DNA from 4 places in the Serratia sp. NCCP-200 genome. Region 3 is predicted to be linked to each of the others. Evidence: predicted binding sites of a transcription regulator. Region 3 holds the regulator's gene; each other region holds the start of a gene.
What was found. Region 3 encodes Fur, which represses iron uptake genes when iron is present. Its sites were predicted from a motif close to ATAATAATGAGAACNACTATCAA; they were not measured.
Positions count from the first base shown of each region.

Region 1: the regulator Fur is predicted to act here: its motif matches at 1,774-1,796, upstream of AC6HVW_RS14085 (TonB-dependent siderophore receptor).
Region 2: the regulator Fur is predicted to act here: its motif matches at 1,839-1,861, upstream of AC6HVW_RS15105 (TonB-dependent siderophore receptor).
Region 4: the regulator Fur is predicted to act here: its motif matches at 1,958-1,980, upstream of AC6HVW_RS01790 (isochorismate synthase).

Region 1 is NZ_BAAKUJ010000003.1:858,595-861,738, reverse strand. It holds gene AC6HVW_RS14100 (multidrug effflux MFS transporter) at 1-129, opposite strand, end outside; gene AC6HVW_RS14095 (3'-5' exonuclease) at 252-812, opposite strand; gene AC6HVW_RS14090 (hypothetical protein) at 1,108-1,590, opposite strand; gene AC6HVW_RS14085 (TonB-dependent siderophore receptor) at 1,915-3,144, shown strand, end outside.
Region 2 is NZ_BAAKUJ010000004.1:142,607-145,750, forward strand. It holds gene AC6HVW_RS15105 (TonB-dependent siderophore receptor) at 1-1,808, opposite strand, end outside; gene AC6HVW_RS15110 (hypothetical protein) at 2,450-2,701, shown strand; gene AC6HVW_RS15115 (colicin-like pore-forming protein) at 2,732-3,144, shown strand, end outside.
Region 3 is NZ_BAAKUJ010000002.1:460,044-463,187, forward strand. It holds gene AC6HVW_RS07425 (beta-N-acetylhexosaminidase) at 1-1,465, shown strand, start outside; gene fur (ferric iron uptake transcriptional regulator) at 1,648-2,094, opposite strand; gene fldA (flavodoxin FldA) at 2,420-2,959, opposite strand.
Region 4 is NZ_BAAKUJ010000001.1:387,370-390,513, reverse strand. It holds gene AC6HVW_RS01795 ((2,3-dihydroxybenzoyl)adenylate synthase) at 1-703, opposite strand, end outside; gene AC6HVW_RS01790 (isochorismate synthase) at 714-1,922, opposite strand; gene fepB (Fe2+-enterobactin ABC transporter substrate-binding protein) at 2,117-3,076, shown strand; gene entS (enterobactin transporter EntS) at 3,063-3,144, opposite strand, start outside.

The sequences.
Region 1 (3,144 bases), on a different contig from region 3:
GGTGGATTGGATCAAGGCTTCGCTGCTGTTAAGGCCCAGGGCAATGGCAGGAATGGTGGGCAGATAAAGATCGATTCCCAGAGGGCCGAGCAACACCAGGCTTAGCAGGAGAAAGAGAAATTTTTGCATAACAAAAATGGCACATCCGAATGACAAAGAGAACTAGAGTAGAGATCCCAACCGCAAATGGGAAGCGATAACGTATTGATGACAGACAGGAAACCGTTTGCGCTTGATTTTACCTGGCGCGATCATTTTGCCGCGGGTTGGCGGTAATAAAGCGCTGAAATGGTATCTGCAACGTAGCGCGCCTGGTGTTTGGCATCATCCAGCGCCCGGTGTGGTGTGCCTTCAAACGGACGCTGTTTCTTGGGGTTGAAACCATGCAACTCTGCCAGCGTAATGATAGTGCGGGCGTCTTGGGTATCCCAGAACTTCCAGGGGCAGGGCATTGCCAACTGGTGGTAGGCATGTTCCAGGATTGAGCAGTCAAACTCTTTGCCATTGCCCCAGACTTTCACCGTATCGGTGCTGTGCATATGAATAAAACGACTCAGGTTGGTCAAGACCCGCTTGAGACTTTCGCTGCCTCCGAAGGCCAGTTTACGAGCTTCGTCAGACTGTTTTGCCCACCAGGCCACGGTATCCAGGCTGATTGTCCGACCCGGTTGTTCCTGCTGGCTGTTCACTGCCGCTTCAAATTCTGCCCCTAACTCACCGGTCTTGGGGTTAAAAAACACGCCGGCAACCACCAGGATCACCGCGCTCGGGGTAATATCCAGCGTTTCAATATCTAGCATCAAATGGTTCATGGGGTCTCCAGGCTGAACAAGCTAGTAATGGTACTGCATACAGTCTGGCAGAATATCCAGTTACTTTGAAATAGGCGAAAACGGTCTGATCACGGTATGATGACTTTAGTCATGTTGCAGAGTTGGTAGCTAGCGTTGAGAACACTTATTTTTATTCTATGTATGATCGGCTATCTGCTGGTATTAGGCTATTTTGGCGTTTACGTTACCGATAAAATCTGCGAAAACGCGCAAAACTTAAGTAAAATCTGCCGCATGGTGGATATCTCTGAACCTCACATCCCGCAGTCACCCGTCACCCCAGATAGTCGCGGGTGACTAATAGCGTCAATATCGCCGCTATCCCGATTAACACGGCCCATTGGCGCCAACCAAAGCGCGCCAACCATTCCTGTTGCCCCTTGGTAGCGTTGAATTGCCTAACGGTTAGAGTACCAGCCAGTAACATTGTCATGACGACCCAAACCAGGCTCAGGCTGGCGGCGGAGAACTCAGTGTGCAAAATATTGGCGTAATACAGGCGCATGGACATAAAGTAAATCAGCAATACCCAGCTGAACCCTCTTCGTTTCTTCAGGATCTGGCTGAGCAGAAAAGCGATAAACAGGCTATGAGCCATGGAGATTAACGGTGATTCAAAGGGGTGGCGAACGCAAGTGTTGTATACCGCCAGATAGAGGTTAAAGACCAGTAACGCATACACCGTATAAACATACCAGCCATAGACCACTTTCAGTCTTCTGGAGGGGGCTGAGATGGGATTTGCTGTTTGAGTCATGCACTCTCCTTGAGTTATCCAGATTTATAGCATTTAAAAGCTAAATGAAAACTAAACAGCTCAGGAGCATAACCTGCTGAGAAAACGGTTTTTTTCATGATGACGTACCAATCATAAGCCAATAAACCCGCCTGAAACGCCCAGCCCCAGAGTGTATTTTGCTACTTGAATTCATTGATGGTAAAGATAATAATTATTATTGTTATTAGTATTTGTCATCTAACAACATCAGAGCACCGTGACTTCTTTACGCCAAACTGGCCAGCGTTGCCGGCGCGGTACGTTTTCGGTGCAATTTCAATAGATCACATGGGGAATACAGGTATGCCTGCGTTTTTTCCTGCCAGTCGTTCTTATTTTTACTGCTCGTTAGCGATTTTCCTGCCACTGACCTCATTTGCTGAAGATACCCTCGTGGTAACGGCAAAACCCGCCGATATGGCGGAAACGGCAACGCATGGCTATGAGGCCAGCACCAGCCAGGGGGCCACTAAAACGGATCGGCCCCTGATACTCACTGCGCAATCCGTCTCCGTAGTAACACGCCAACAGATGAGCGACCAAGGGGCTTTGACGGTTAACGATGCGCTGAAATATACCCCAGGCGTATTCACTAACTTCTCTGGTGGCGCGACGCGTTACGATACTATCGCTCTGCGCGGTTTCCACGGTGGCGACGTCAATAACACCTTCCTGAACGGCCTACGACTGCTTAGCGACGGCGGCAGTTATAACGCTTTGCAGATCGACCCTTGGTTCCTGGAACGTATTGACGTGATTAAGGGCCCGTCTTCCGTGATGTATGGGCAAAGCATCCCTGGTGGGTTGGTGGCGATGACTAGCAAACGGCCGCAGTTTGCCAGTGAAAACCACGTCAATGTGATGGCCGGTAACAACAATACCAAAGGCGGTGCATTTGATTCGACGGGGGCGCTGAACGATCAGTGGGCATACCGTTTGACCGGCATTACCCGCACCAGTGACACCATGTATGACCATCAGCGTGAAGAGCGCTATGCGATTTCGCCTTCGTTGCTGTGGCAACCGGATGAAAATACCTCATTATTGTTGCAGGCCAATCTGCAAAAAGATCCTTCCGGTGGCTACCACAGCGCGGTACCGTCAGACGGCAGCATTTATACCACCAGTGGGGACAAACTGGGCCGGGGATTTTTTGACGGCGAAAGCAGCCGCAACGTGTTCAAACGTTGGCAGCAAATCTACAGTTATGACTTCTCGCATAGTTTTAACGACGTCTGGTCATTCCGTCAAAACGCCAGCTACACCCACTCCAACGTAGAGCTGGAGCAGGTTTACCAGATTGGCTGGAACGCCGACCGCAGCGAGTTGAACCGTTGGTACAGCGGCTCCAATACGTCGTTGGATGCTTATGCCGTGGATAACCAACTGGCGGCGGAGTTCGCGACGGGTGCGTTGGAACACAAGGTGATGCTGGGGCTGGATTATCAACGTTTTACCAATAACCTGTGGGAAGAGTCTGGTTCGGCCACGCCGTTGAACCCGTTCACCGGCGTTTCCGGCGGGCCAGATATC
Region 2 (3,144 bases), on a different contig from region 3:
GTGCGCCAGGTGAGCATGTCCTCAACCAATGGCACCACCAGGTTACCCTCCAACCCTTCGACCAGCGCTTTACCGCCGTTTTCCCAACGCAAGATGTTGTAACCGTTAGAGGCATAGCCAACAATCTCGGTGCCCGCCACGATCTTGTTTTTATAGTCGTTGCGGAAATAGGTGATGCCTGCATCGTAACCTGCCCAGGTAAATTCCAGGCCGATCTCTTTGTTAACGCTGGTTTCCGGATCCAGATCGTTATTCCCCAGCAGATAGCAGCTGCCTGAAACTATGTCCTTCGGGCACCCGTTACCACGGGTGGATAACAGATAGCCTTCGCTGGACTGGTACAGGTTTGGCGCTTTAAAGGCTCGGGCAATACCGGCCTTCAGTTTGAAATACTCGCCAAGCTCCTGCGAAATGTTCAGGCTTGGGCTCCAGTTAGCGCCATATTTATTGTGATAGTCGAAGCGCAACCCAGGGATCACAAAGGTTCCCGCCAGCGGCTCGATGTTATCCTCAAAATAAAGTGAACTGGTGTCGGCGCTATTTTTAGCGCTGCGCTCGGAGGGATCGCCAGAGACGCCGCCGATGATGATGCCACTGGAGTCGGTCATCTGCATGGATGCCGGATCGTTGAGCTTTTCACGATTCCACTCGGCACCCAGCGTGACGTTCTGCTCAAACAGCAGATCCAGCGGGATATTCAGCTCACCGCCGGTGCGATAATTCTCCAGCCGGCTGGTGTTGTAAGTATCGTCGTTGATCATCCCCTCGATGCGGCCAGTTGTGCCCTCCGCCAGACGGGTATTGTTGGTTTTCTCATAGTTAAAGTTCAGCCGGGATTGGCCCCAGTCCCAGATGCCATTATGGGTAATGCCGTAGCTCTGGCGATACAGGCGGTTAGTTTCCTGGCCGTACAGCGAAGCCACCAGACCGCCTGGGCTGAGATTGCCATTGCTGTATTGGGTATCGCCCGCGTAGATATTGCCTTGGCGGCTGTAGGCATAGTCAAAGTCGAGGATCTGCTGCGGGTCTATTCTCCAGGAGAGTGAGGCATTGATATCTTTGTTTCTGACGCCTTCACGCCCTGCGGCATAGGAACCGTTCTGCTGGGTGTTGATGTCATAGGCATCGGCATCGGTTTTATTGATGTTACCGAACAGGCGCATGGTCAGCACGTCACTGACCAGCGGGCCGCTTAAACTGAAGTTGGCGCGGTTGGTCGCCCCTTCCTTGCTGTTTTCGGGCTGGTTGGTAAACAGCGAAAGCGTGCCATGCCAATCTTTGGTTGGACGTTTGGTAATGATATTAACTACCCCGCCAGCTGCACCCGAACCATAGCGGGCTGCCGCCGGGCCACGTATCACCTCAATGCGTTCAACCATTTCTGCGGGTACCCAGTTGGTATCGCCACGAGTATCCCTTTCGCCACGCCAACTATAACGCACTGAATCACGTGAGGTTGCCGGGACACCGTCGATCAGGATCAAGGTGTTTTCCGGCCCCATTCCTCTTATATCAATCTGCCGATTATTACCTCGGCTACCGCTAGCGCTGTTGCCGGTAAGGTTGACGCCTGGCATTCTGCGGATGATGTCGGAGAGGTCGTTGACCGGTGGCGTTTTGCGTATATCCTCGGCGGTGATAATCGAAACCCCGGGCTGTTGTTTCAGTTCTTCCGCCGCAGTGGCACGCACCACCATGGTCTCGCTGTCTTCTACTGGCACCTCCTCTGCCGCCATCCCACCGCTACTGAAAAGCCCCGCCAACAAGATCGCACAAGGTCGCAGTCTGCTGTTGTTAGGTATAACCATCGTAATAATCCCTTTTATTTAAAGTAGATAATAATAATTGTAACCATTTTTGTAATTGCGAATTGTAATGATAATTATTACCACTTAAACGCAGGAAAGCGTAAATTCACAATTTCTCCATACTTCTGACTGGTTATTTTTTAAGCGGAAGAATGGCGAATATGGCTATCGAGGGTTATGCAACAGGCGGCACATCAGGGAGCAGCGAGGATAGCTGGCAAAGCCAACACTTGTCAGTTTTGTGTCAGTTACGGCACAACTGAGAATCATTATCATTCATTGAGTTGCTCACTGGAAACGAATATCATTCTCAATACTGTATATAAACACATATACAGAGCTCAACCTAATTGTGAACAAGAAGAGGAACTCATATGATTGATGAAATTGTTGGCTACGATCCCTACAGTTGGAATAATGGAGTAGCTCCAGAACCGGGGCTAGCATGGGACGGTGGCGCTTGGGGTTGGCCTACAACAGGTATTGACTCTGGCGATCTAATGATTGTTTAGCCTGCAGGAGATAACTCAGTATCTGACCAAACCAAGGAGTTATTAGACAATAATATTTGCCTGCGCTGCGGACAGAAAAACTGTCCCTATATAAAGAATGGAAAAGATTATAAAGAACTCAGAAGTGCATTGAGCAAAGGAAATATGCCTTTAGCCAAAAAAGTATACATGACTCGATTTGCTCAATTTGGTGGAATGAATAAGGGCACATTTAAAGAGGCACTTAAAAAACAAAAGGAGGCAAAGGCCAAAGCAGAAAAAGCGTTTTTGCTAAACATTTCTACCATTGTTTCCAGCTCAGCAGAAGGGATCAGTAAACGTTTGGGTAAAAATTACCAACTTGCTGCTGATGAAATTGCCAATAACATTAAAAATTTCTAAGGAAAGAGAATAAGAAACTTTAATGATGCAATGGCATCTTTAAATAAAATCATGTCAACCCCTGGTATGAAAATCAACAAAGGAGACAGAGATGCTCTTATTCATGCCTGGAGATATACGAATGTTAACGACATGGCAAACAAGCTCAGTAATTTTGGCCGATTCTTTAAAGTCGCAGATCTGGTGATTAAGGCTGAGAAAATACGCGAAAAAAGTATAGAGGGCTACGAATCTGGGAATTGGAAGCCACTGATGTTAGAGGTGGAAGCTATGGTGTTGAGTGGAGTAGCGTCTAGTGTTGCCTTGGCAATAGTGACTGGAATACTCTCTTTATTTTCAATGTATGTATTACCAGTAATAGCCGCCATCCTGGTAATTAGCATTGCGTCATCTTTTATTGACGCGTCACTTGCCGAAACACTGAACAATAAAATCATAGATTT
Region 3 (3,144 bases):
TCATGACCTGAGCGAAACCACCTGCCTGATGCCACAATACGGCTCTGGCCCGGCACCACACGGTGGCTTCTTCTCCCGTCAGGACTATATCGATATCGTTAAATATGCTCAGGCACGCCAGATTGAAGTGATCCCTGAGATCGACATGCCGGCGCACGCCCGTGCGGCGATTACTTCTATGGAAGCTCGCTACAAGAAACTGCTTGCCGAAGGGAAAGAGAAAGAAGCCAACGAGTTCCGCCTGGTGGATCCGACCGATACCTCCAATACCACCTCGGTGCAGTACTTCAACCGCCAGAGCTACCTGAACCCATGCCTGGATTCGTCCAAAAACTTCGTGGACAAAGTGATTGGCGAAGTGGCCCAGATGCACAAAGAGGCCGGCCAACCGCTGAAAACCTGGCACTTTGGTGGGGACGAAGCGAAGAACATCCGTCTGGGCGCTGGCTATACCGACGTGAAAAATCCGGAAGCGGGCAAGGGTATCCTCGACCTGAGCAAAGAAGACAAGCCGTGGGCCAAGTCGCAGGTTTGCCAGGCCATCATCAAAGACGGCAAAGTGGAAGATATGGAACACTTGCCGAGCTACTTCGGTCTGGAAGTCAGCCAGTTGGTGAAAGCACACGGCATTGACAGAATGCAGGCGTGGCAGGACGGCCTGAAAGATGCCAAAGACTCGAAGGCCTTCGCGACCAACCATGTGGCGGTGAACTTCTGGGATACCCTGTACTGGGGTGGTTTCGACTCGGCTAACGACTGGGCGAACAAGGGTTATGACGTGGTGATTTCTAACCCGGACTACGTCTATATGGACTTCCCGTATGAAGTCAGCCCGGACGAGCACGGTTACTATTGGGGCACCCGTTTCAGCGACGAGCAGAAGATCTTCAGCTTTGCGCCGAACAACCTGCCGCAGAACGCCGAAACCTCGGTTGACCGTGACGGTAACCACTTCACCGCCAAGAGCGACAAACCATGGCCGGGTGCATATGGTCTTTCCGCCCAGCTGTGGAGCGAAGTGGTGCGTACCGACCAGCAGATGGAATACATGATTTACCCACGTGCCGTGTCGCTTGCAGAACGTGCATGGCACCGTGCCAGCTGGGAGCAGGATTACAAAGCTGGCCGTGAGTACAAAGGCGGCGAAACCCATCAGGTCGATACCAAAACCCTTGATAAGGACTGGCTGCGCTTTGCCAACCTGATTGGCCAACGTGAGCTGGCCAAGATGGATAAAGCGGGCGTGAGCTATCGCCTTCCGGTCCCAGGGGCACGCATCATCGGTGGCAAGTTGGAGGCGAATATTGCTCTGCCGGGCCTGGGAATTGAATATTCCACCGACGGCGGCAAACAGTGGCAGCGTTATGACGACAAAGCTCGCCCAGCGGTGGCGGGTGATGTGCAAATCCGTGCGATTAGCCCGGATGGCAAACGCTTTAGCCGTGCCGAGCCAGTGAAAGCGTAAGTGAGAACTCCGCCCGCCTACGTGTCGGTAGATGGGCGGAGAGAGTGCGAGGTGAGAGCTAACTGCAATTGTGATAATTGAGTGGATATTTTTCCCCGGGCCTGTCCGGGGATTTTTTTATCTGTCATTTAGGCATAAAAAAACCGCCGTGTAGGCGGTTTTCGCGTTCTGGCGGGCCAGGATCAGTTCTTATTGTGCAGCGTTTCGTTCTCGCGGCAATCACCGGTTTCACAGTGGCCGTACAGATACAGGCTGTGGTTGGTGAGCTTGATACCGTGTTGCTTGGCGATATCGCGCTGACGCACTTCGATGGATTCGTCGCTGAACTCGATCACTTTGCCGCAGTCCAGGCAAATCAGGTGATCGTGGTGGTGTTGCTGAGTCAGTTCGAAAACCGACTTGCCACCTTCAAAATTGTGGCGGGTCACAATACCTGCGTCGTCAAACTGGTTCAGCACACGGTATACCGTGGCCAGGCCAATTTCTTCGCCCATATCTATCAGTTTTTTGTACAGATCTTCCGCACTGACGTGATGGCATGCCGGATCCTGCAAGACTTCCAGGATTTTGAGTCGCGGAAGAGTGACTTTTAAGCCAGCCTTCTTCAATGCGGAGTTGTTATCAGTCATGCGGATTCAGTCCTGTTACTATGCTAATCAAGTTGAGGCGTTCTCGCCTATGGCATCGGTTGGCACAAAGCGTTAATTGCGTCTCATTATAGAACCGGTTGCTGCAAATAGAAACCGCCGGTTGTTAACAAACATATCTTTGCACTTTACCAGGGTAACCATGCAAAGCTTTGATGGATGGGATAAACCGATGTCTCAGTCTACCGTGGCGAGGTAGGAAGTTACAAACTTGTAGCTTCTATTGCTCTAATCCGTGATGCCGATAACAGAAGGGCGCGCTATACGGCGCCCCTACCATGTGTTACGTATCCGCCGGGGCAGAGGCTTAGCCGACGATCTCGGCCAGGCTCAGCTCTTCACTGATTTGCTTGACCCAAGCGTCTACACGTTCGTTGGTCAGCTCAGGTTGACGATCTTCGTCAATGGCCAGCCCGACAAAGTGATCATCGTCTGCCAGACCCTTGGAGGCTTCAAAATGGTAGCCTTTGGTTGGCCAGTGGCCGACGATGGCCGCACCGCGTGGTTCAATGATGTCGCGGATGGTGCCCATCGCATCGCAGAAATATTCCGCGTAGTCTTCCTGATCGCCACAGCCAAACAGCGCCACCAGCTTGCCGTTAAAGTCGATGTCTTCCAGCGTCGGGAAGAAATCATCCCAGTCGCACTGGGCTTCACCATAGTACCAGGTTGGGATACCGAGCAGCAGGATATCAAACGCTGCCAGATCTTCTTTGCTGCTTTTGGCGATGTCGTGGATTTCTGCCACGTCGTTGCCGAATTTTTGCTGAAGCGTCTTTTGGATCATCTTGGCAATGTTTTCGGTATTGCCAGTGTCGCTGCCAAAGAAAATGCCTACATGAGCCATAGTAAAGATAACCTTTTAATTCAAATGAATGTGTTGCGTAAACGCGGCCTGAGGCGCTGCCAAGGGCAGGTTTGCTCAGCCGTAAATGCGTATCATGCCAGAAATTTGCCCTGAGGTTTTATCGCGTTTATGCGATGCCTCTGCGGAGGTGGAACCGATCTGGCGTCATCCTTAACGCCGTGCCG
Region 4 (3,144 bases), on a different contig from region 3:
GGGCCACCGGTAATGCACACAGATAGCGGGTAGCACTGTCAAAACGGCAAATCTCTACGCTGCGGCGAATGCTGTAGTAATAATCGTTATGGGTGCGCGGGATCAGCTTCGGCGTACCGGTGCTGCCACCGGAAAGCTGGAAAAACGCCACCCGATCGGCGGCCGTTGGCGTCGGTTCAAAAGCACCTGGATCCTCTTCCAGCCAAGCAGCCAACGCCTGTTCACCTTCGGCCTGATTACGCAGCCCAACCACCCGTAGCGAAGGATGCTGTTCTCTGAACGTATCCAGGAACTGCTCCTGCGCGAACAGGGCATGTTCGCGATCGGCAATCAGCAGCGCAGGCTTGATTTGACTGGCATAGGCGTTCAGTTCGCTACGCTGATGGCTGAACAAGGCATTCACCGGCACCACGCCGATTTTCAACAAGGCAAAGAACACCACATAGAATTCAACCACGTTGCCTAGTTGAACCAACGCAGTATCACCGGATTGTAGCCCGCGCCGTAACAGGGCGGCGGCTAGACGATCGGAAAGCCGTTCCAGTTGGCGATAGCTTAAGCTGCGTTGCGGGTCGATCATGGCAATAGCGTCGTTATCTGCCTGACGGGACAAGATGTCGGTCAACGGTCGATCGATCCAATAGCCGCGTTCGCGGTAACGGCGCGCGAACTCTTCAGGCCAGGGGGTAAAAGCAATAGTCATGGGGGACTCTTTATCCTTGATTAAGGCCAAACGCACGCAGAATGGTGCTGAGTTTGGTACCAGTTTCGTGCCATTCGGACTGCGGGGAAGAGTCCTGCACGATGCCCGCACCGGCAAACAGGCGTACCTGATTACCCTTCACGGTGCCGCAACGGATGGTGACGACCCATTCTCCGTTGCCCTCGGCGTCACACCAGCCGACGATGCCACCAAACAGCTGCCGGTCAAACGGCTCAAGCTGTTCGATGAGATCGCGAGCTGCCAGCGTTGGGGTACCGCATAATGCCGGCGTAGGGTGCAACAGGCAGGCCAGCGACAGGGCATTCTCTGCCCGATCGGCTACTTCACCGTCGATTGGCGTCGAAAGATGCCACAGCGTGGTGGTACTGAGCAGTTCGGGGGTTGCGGGAATATTCAAATGACTGCAACGCCCAGCCAAGACCTGGCGCATGCCTTCGGTCACGATCTGGTGTTCATAGCGGTCTTTACCCGAAACCAACAGTTGTTCGCTGACGGCCCGATCCCGCAGCGGATCTGTTTCGCGCCGAGCCGAACCCGCCAGCGGGTTGGAATGGAACTGGTCGCCAAATTTACGCAGCAGCAGCTCCGGGCTGGCTCCCACCAATGCCCCCTCTGCCAGCGGCACGTGGAAATGGAAGCCGTGCGGATTCTGGGCAATGATGCGCGCCATCAGCGCTGCGTGGTCTACCGGCTTGCTGGTTTCAATGTCCAACAGGCGGGCGAGCACTACCTTGTCCAATCGATCACCGCTAGTTGCCTGTACGGCATCGCTAACCATCTGCATAAACTGCGGCTGCGCTGGCAGCTCGGTTTGGCGGACAATCTCAGGGATCGGTCCAGCAGCAGGCGCTAAGCTGGTCAGCAGGGTTTCACGATCGAACCATTGCGTCTGTTGCGGGATAAACAGTGACGAGGGTTGACGAGTATCGAAAGGGATTGCGCCGCACAACAGCGGATCCTTGATGCCTGCCTTGCGGGCCTGCGCAAATGCCTGCTGTATCGCCTGCTGGAATTGGCCCTGCAGGTCATCGCCATCAACCGCTGGCAAGGTGATGCGGGCAAAGCATCCCTGGGTGCTCAGACTGCGAAAAGGCGAGGTAAAAAAGAAACCTGAAGTCGGGGATATTGTGGCGGCCTGTGCCAGATCTACACCCTGTTGCAGGTCCTTTTGCGCAGCGCCCTTAACGGCTACGTCCATAGGTACTTCCTCTTGTTTCATTAACAATAACCAATATAATAATGATTATCATTTGTATTGCATCCGCGATAAAGTACCTGCCAGAACTGACCATGTCAATAAACGTAACCTCTTCTGCTAACCCACATTAACGGTTAAACTTGGTGGTTTCTGACCAATGAATGATAAACATTCGGATTAAAAGGATCTCACCGATGTCAATCCCCCTGCGGCTCAGCCTGGCGCTGTTTGGCCTGCTGGCGTTGAGCGTTGCCCAAGCCGAGACTCAAGCCTGGCCGCGCAGTATCGAAACCTCACACGGCGTTATCACCCTTAAACAACCTCCACAGCGCATCGTCTCCACCAGCGTGACGGTCACCGGTACGCTGTTGGCGATCGACGCCCCGGTGATCGCCAGCGGAGCCACCAGCCCAAACAACCGGCTATCGGATCGGCAGGGCTTTTTCCACCAGTGGGGAGAGATTGCGGCCAAACGCGGAGTGAAGCGGTTATATATTGGTGAACCCAACGCCGAGGCGATCGCCGGTGAGGCACCTGACCTGATTGTAATGTCCGCTACCGGGGCCGACTCTGCGGTGCGCCTGTACGATCAACTCTCGGCCATCGCTCCGGTGCTGGTGGTGAACTACGACGATAAAAGCTGGCAGGAACTGGCCAACATCCTCGGCGTAGCGACCGGCCATGAAGCACAAGCGGAAAAGATCGTCAGCGAGTTTGATCGCCGTGAGAAAATGCTAAAACAGCAGATGACATTGCCACCACAGCCCATAACGGCACTGGTATTTCGCAGCGATGGCAAGAATGCCAACCTGTGGACCGCAGACTCATCCCAAGGGCAACTGCTGCAACAGCTAGGCTTTACCCTGGCCACTTTGCCACCAAAACTCAACGCCAGCACCAGCCAAGGGGCGCGTAAAGATATCGTCCAACTTGGCGGTGAAAACCTGGCAGAAGGCTTGAATGGGCAAACGCTGCTGTTATTCGCCAACGATGAAAGTGATGCACAGCGGCTGATGAGCAACAGTTTCCTGGCTCATCTGCCAGCGGTGGAGAATAAGCGGGTTTACCCATTGGGGAACGACACCTTCCGCCTGGATTATTACAGCGCCAGCAACTTGCTGACGCGTCTGGAAAAGCTGTTTATTTCTCCGTAGCCGCAACGGTGGGTTGGAGTTTATCGCTCTGCCCGCCCATGCTCACGTTGCGCAAACCACGCATGGCA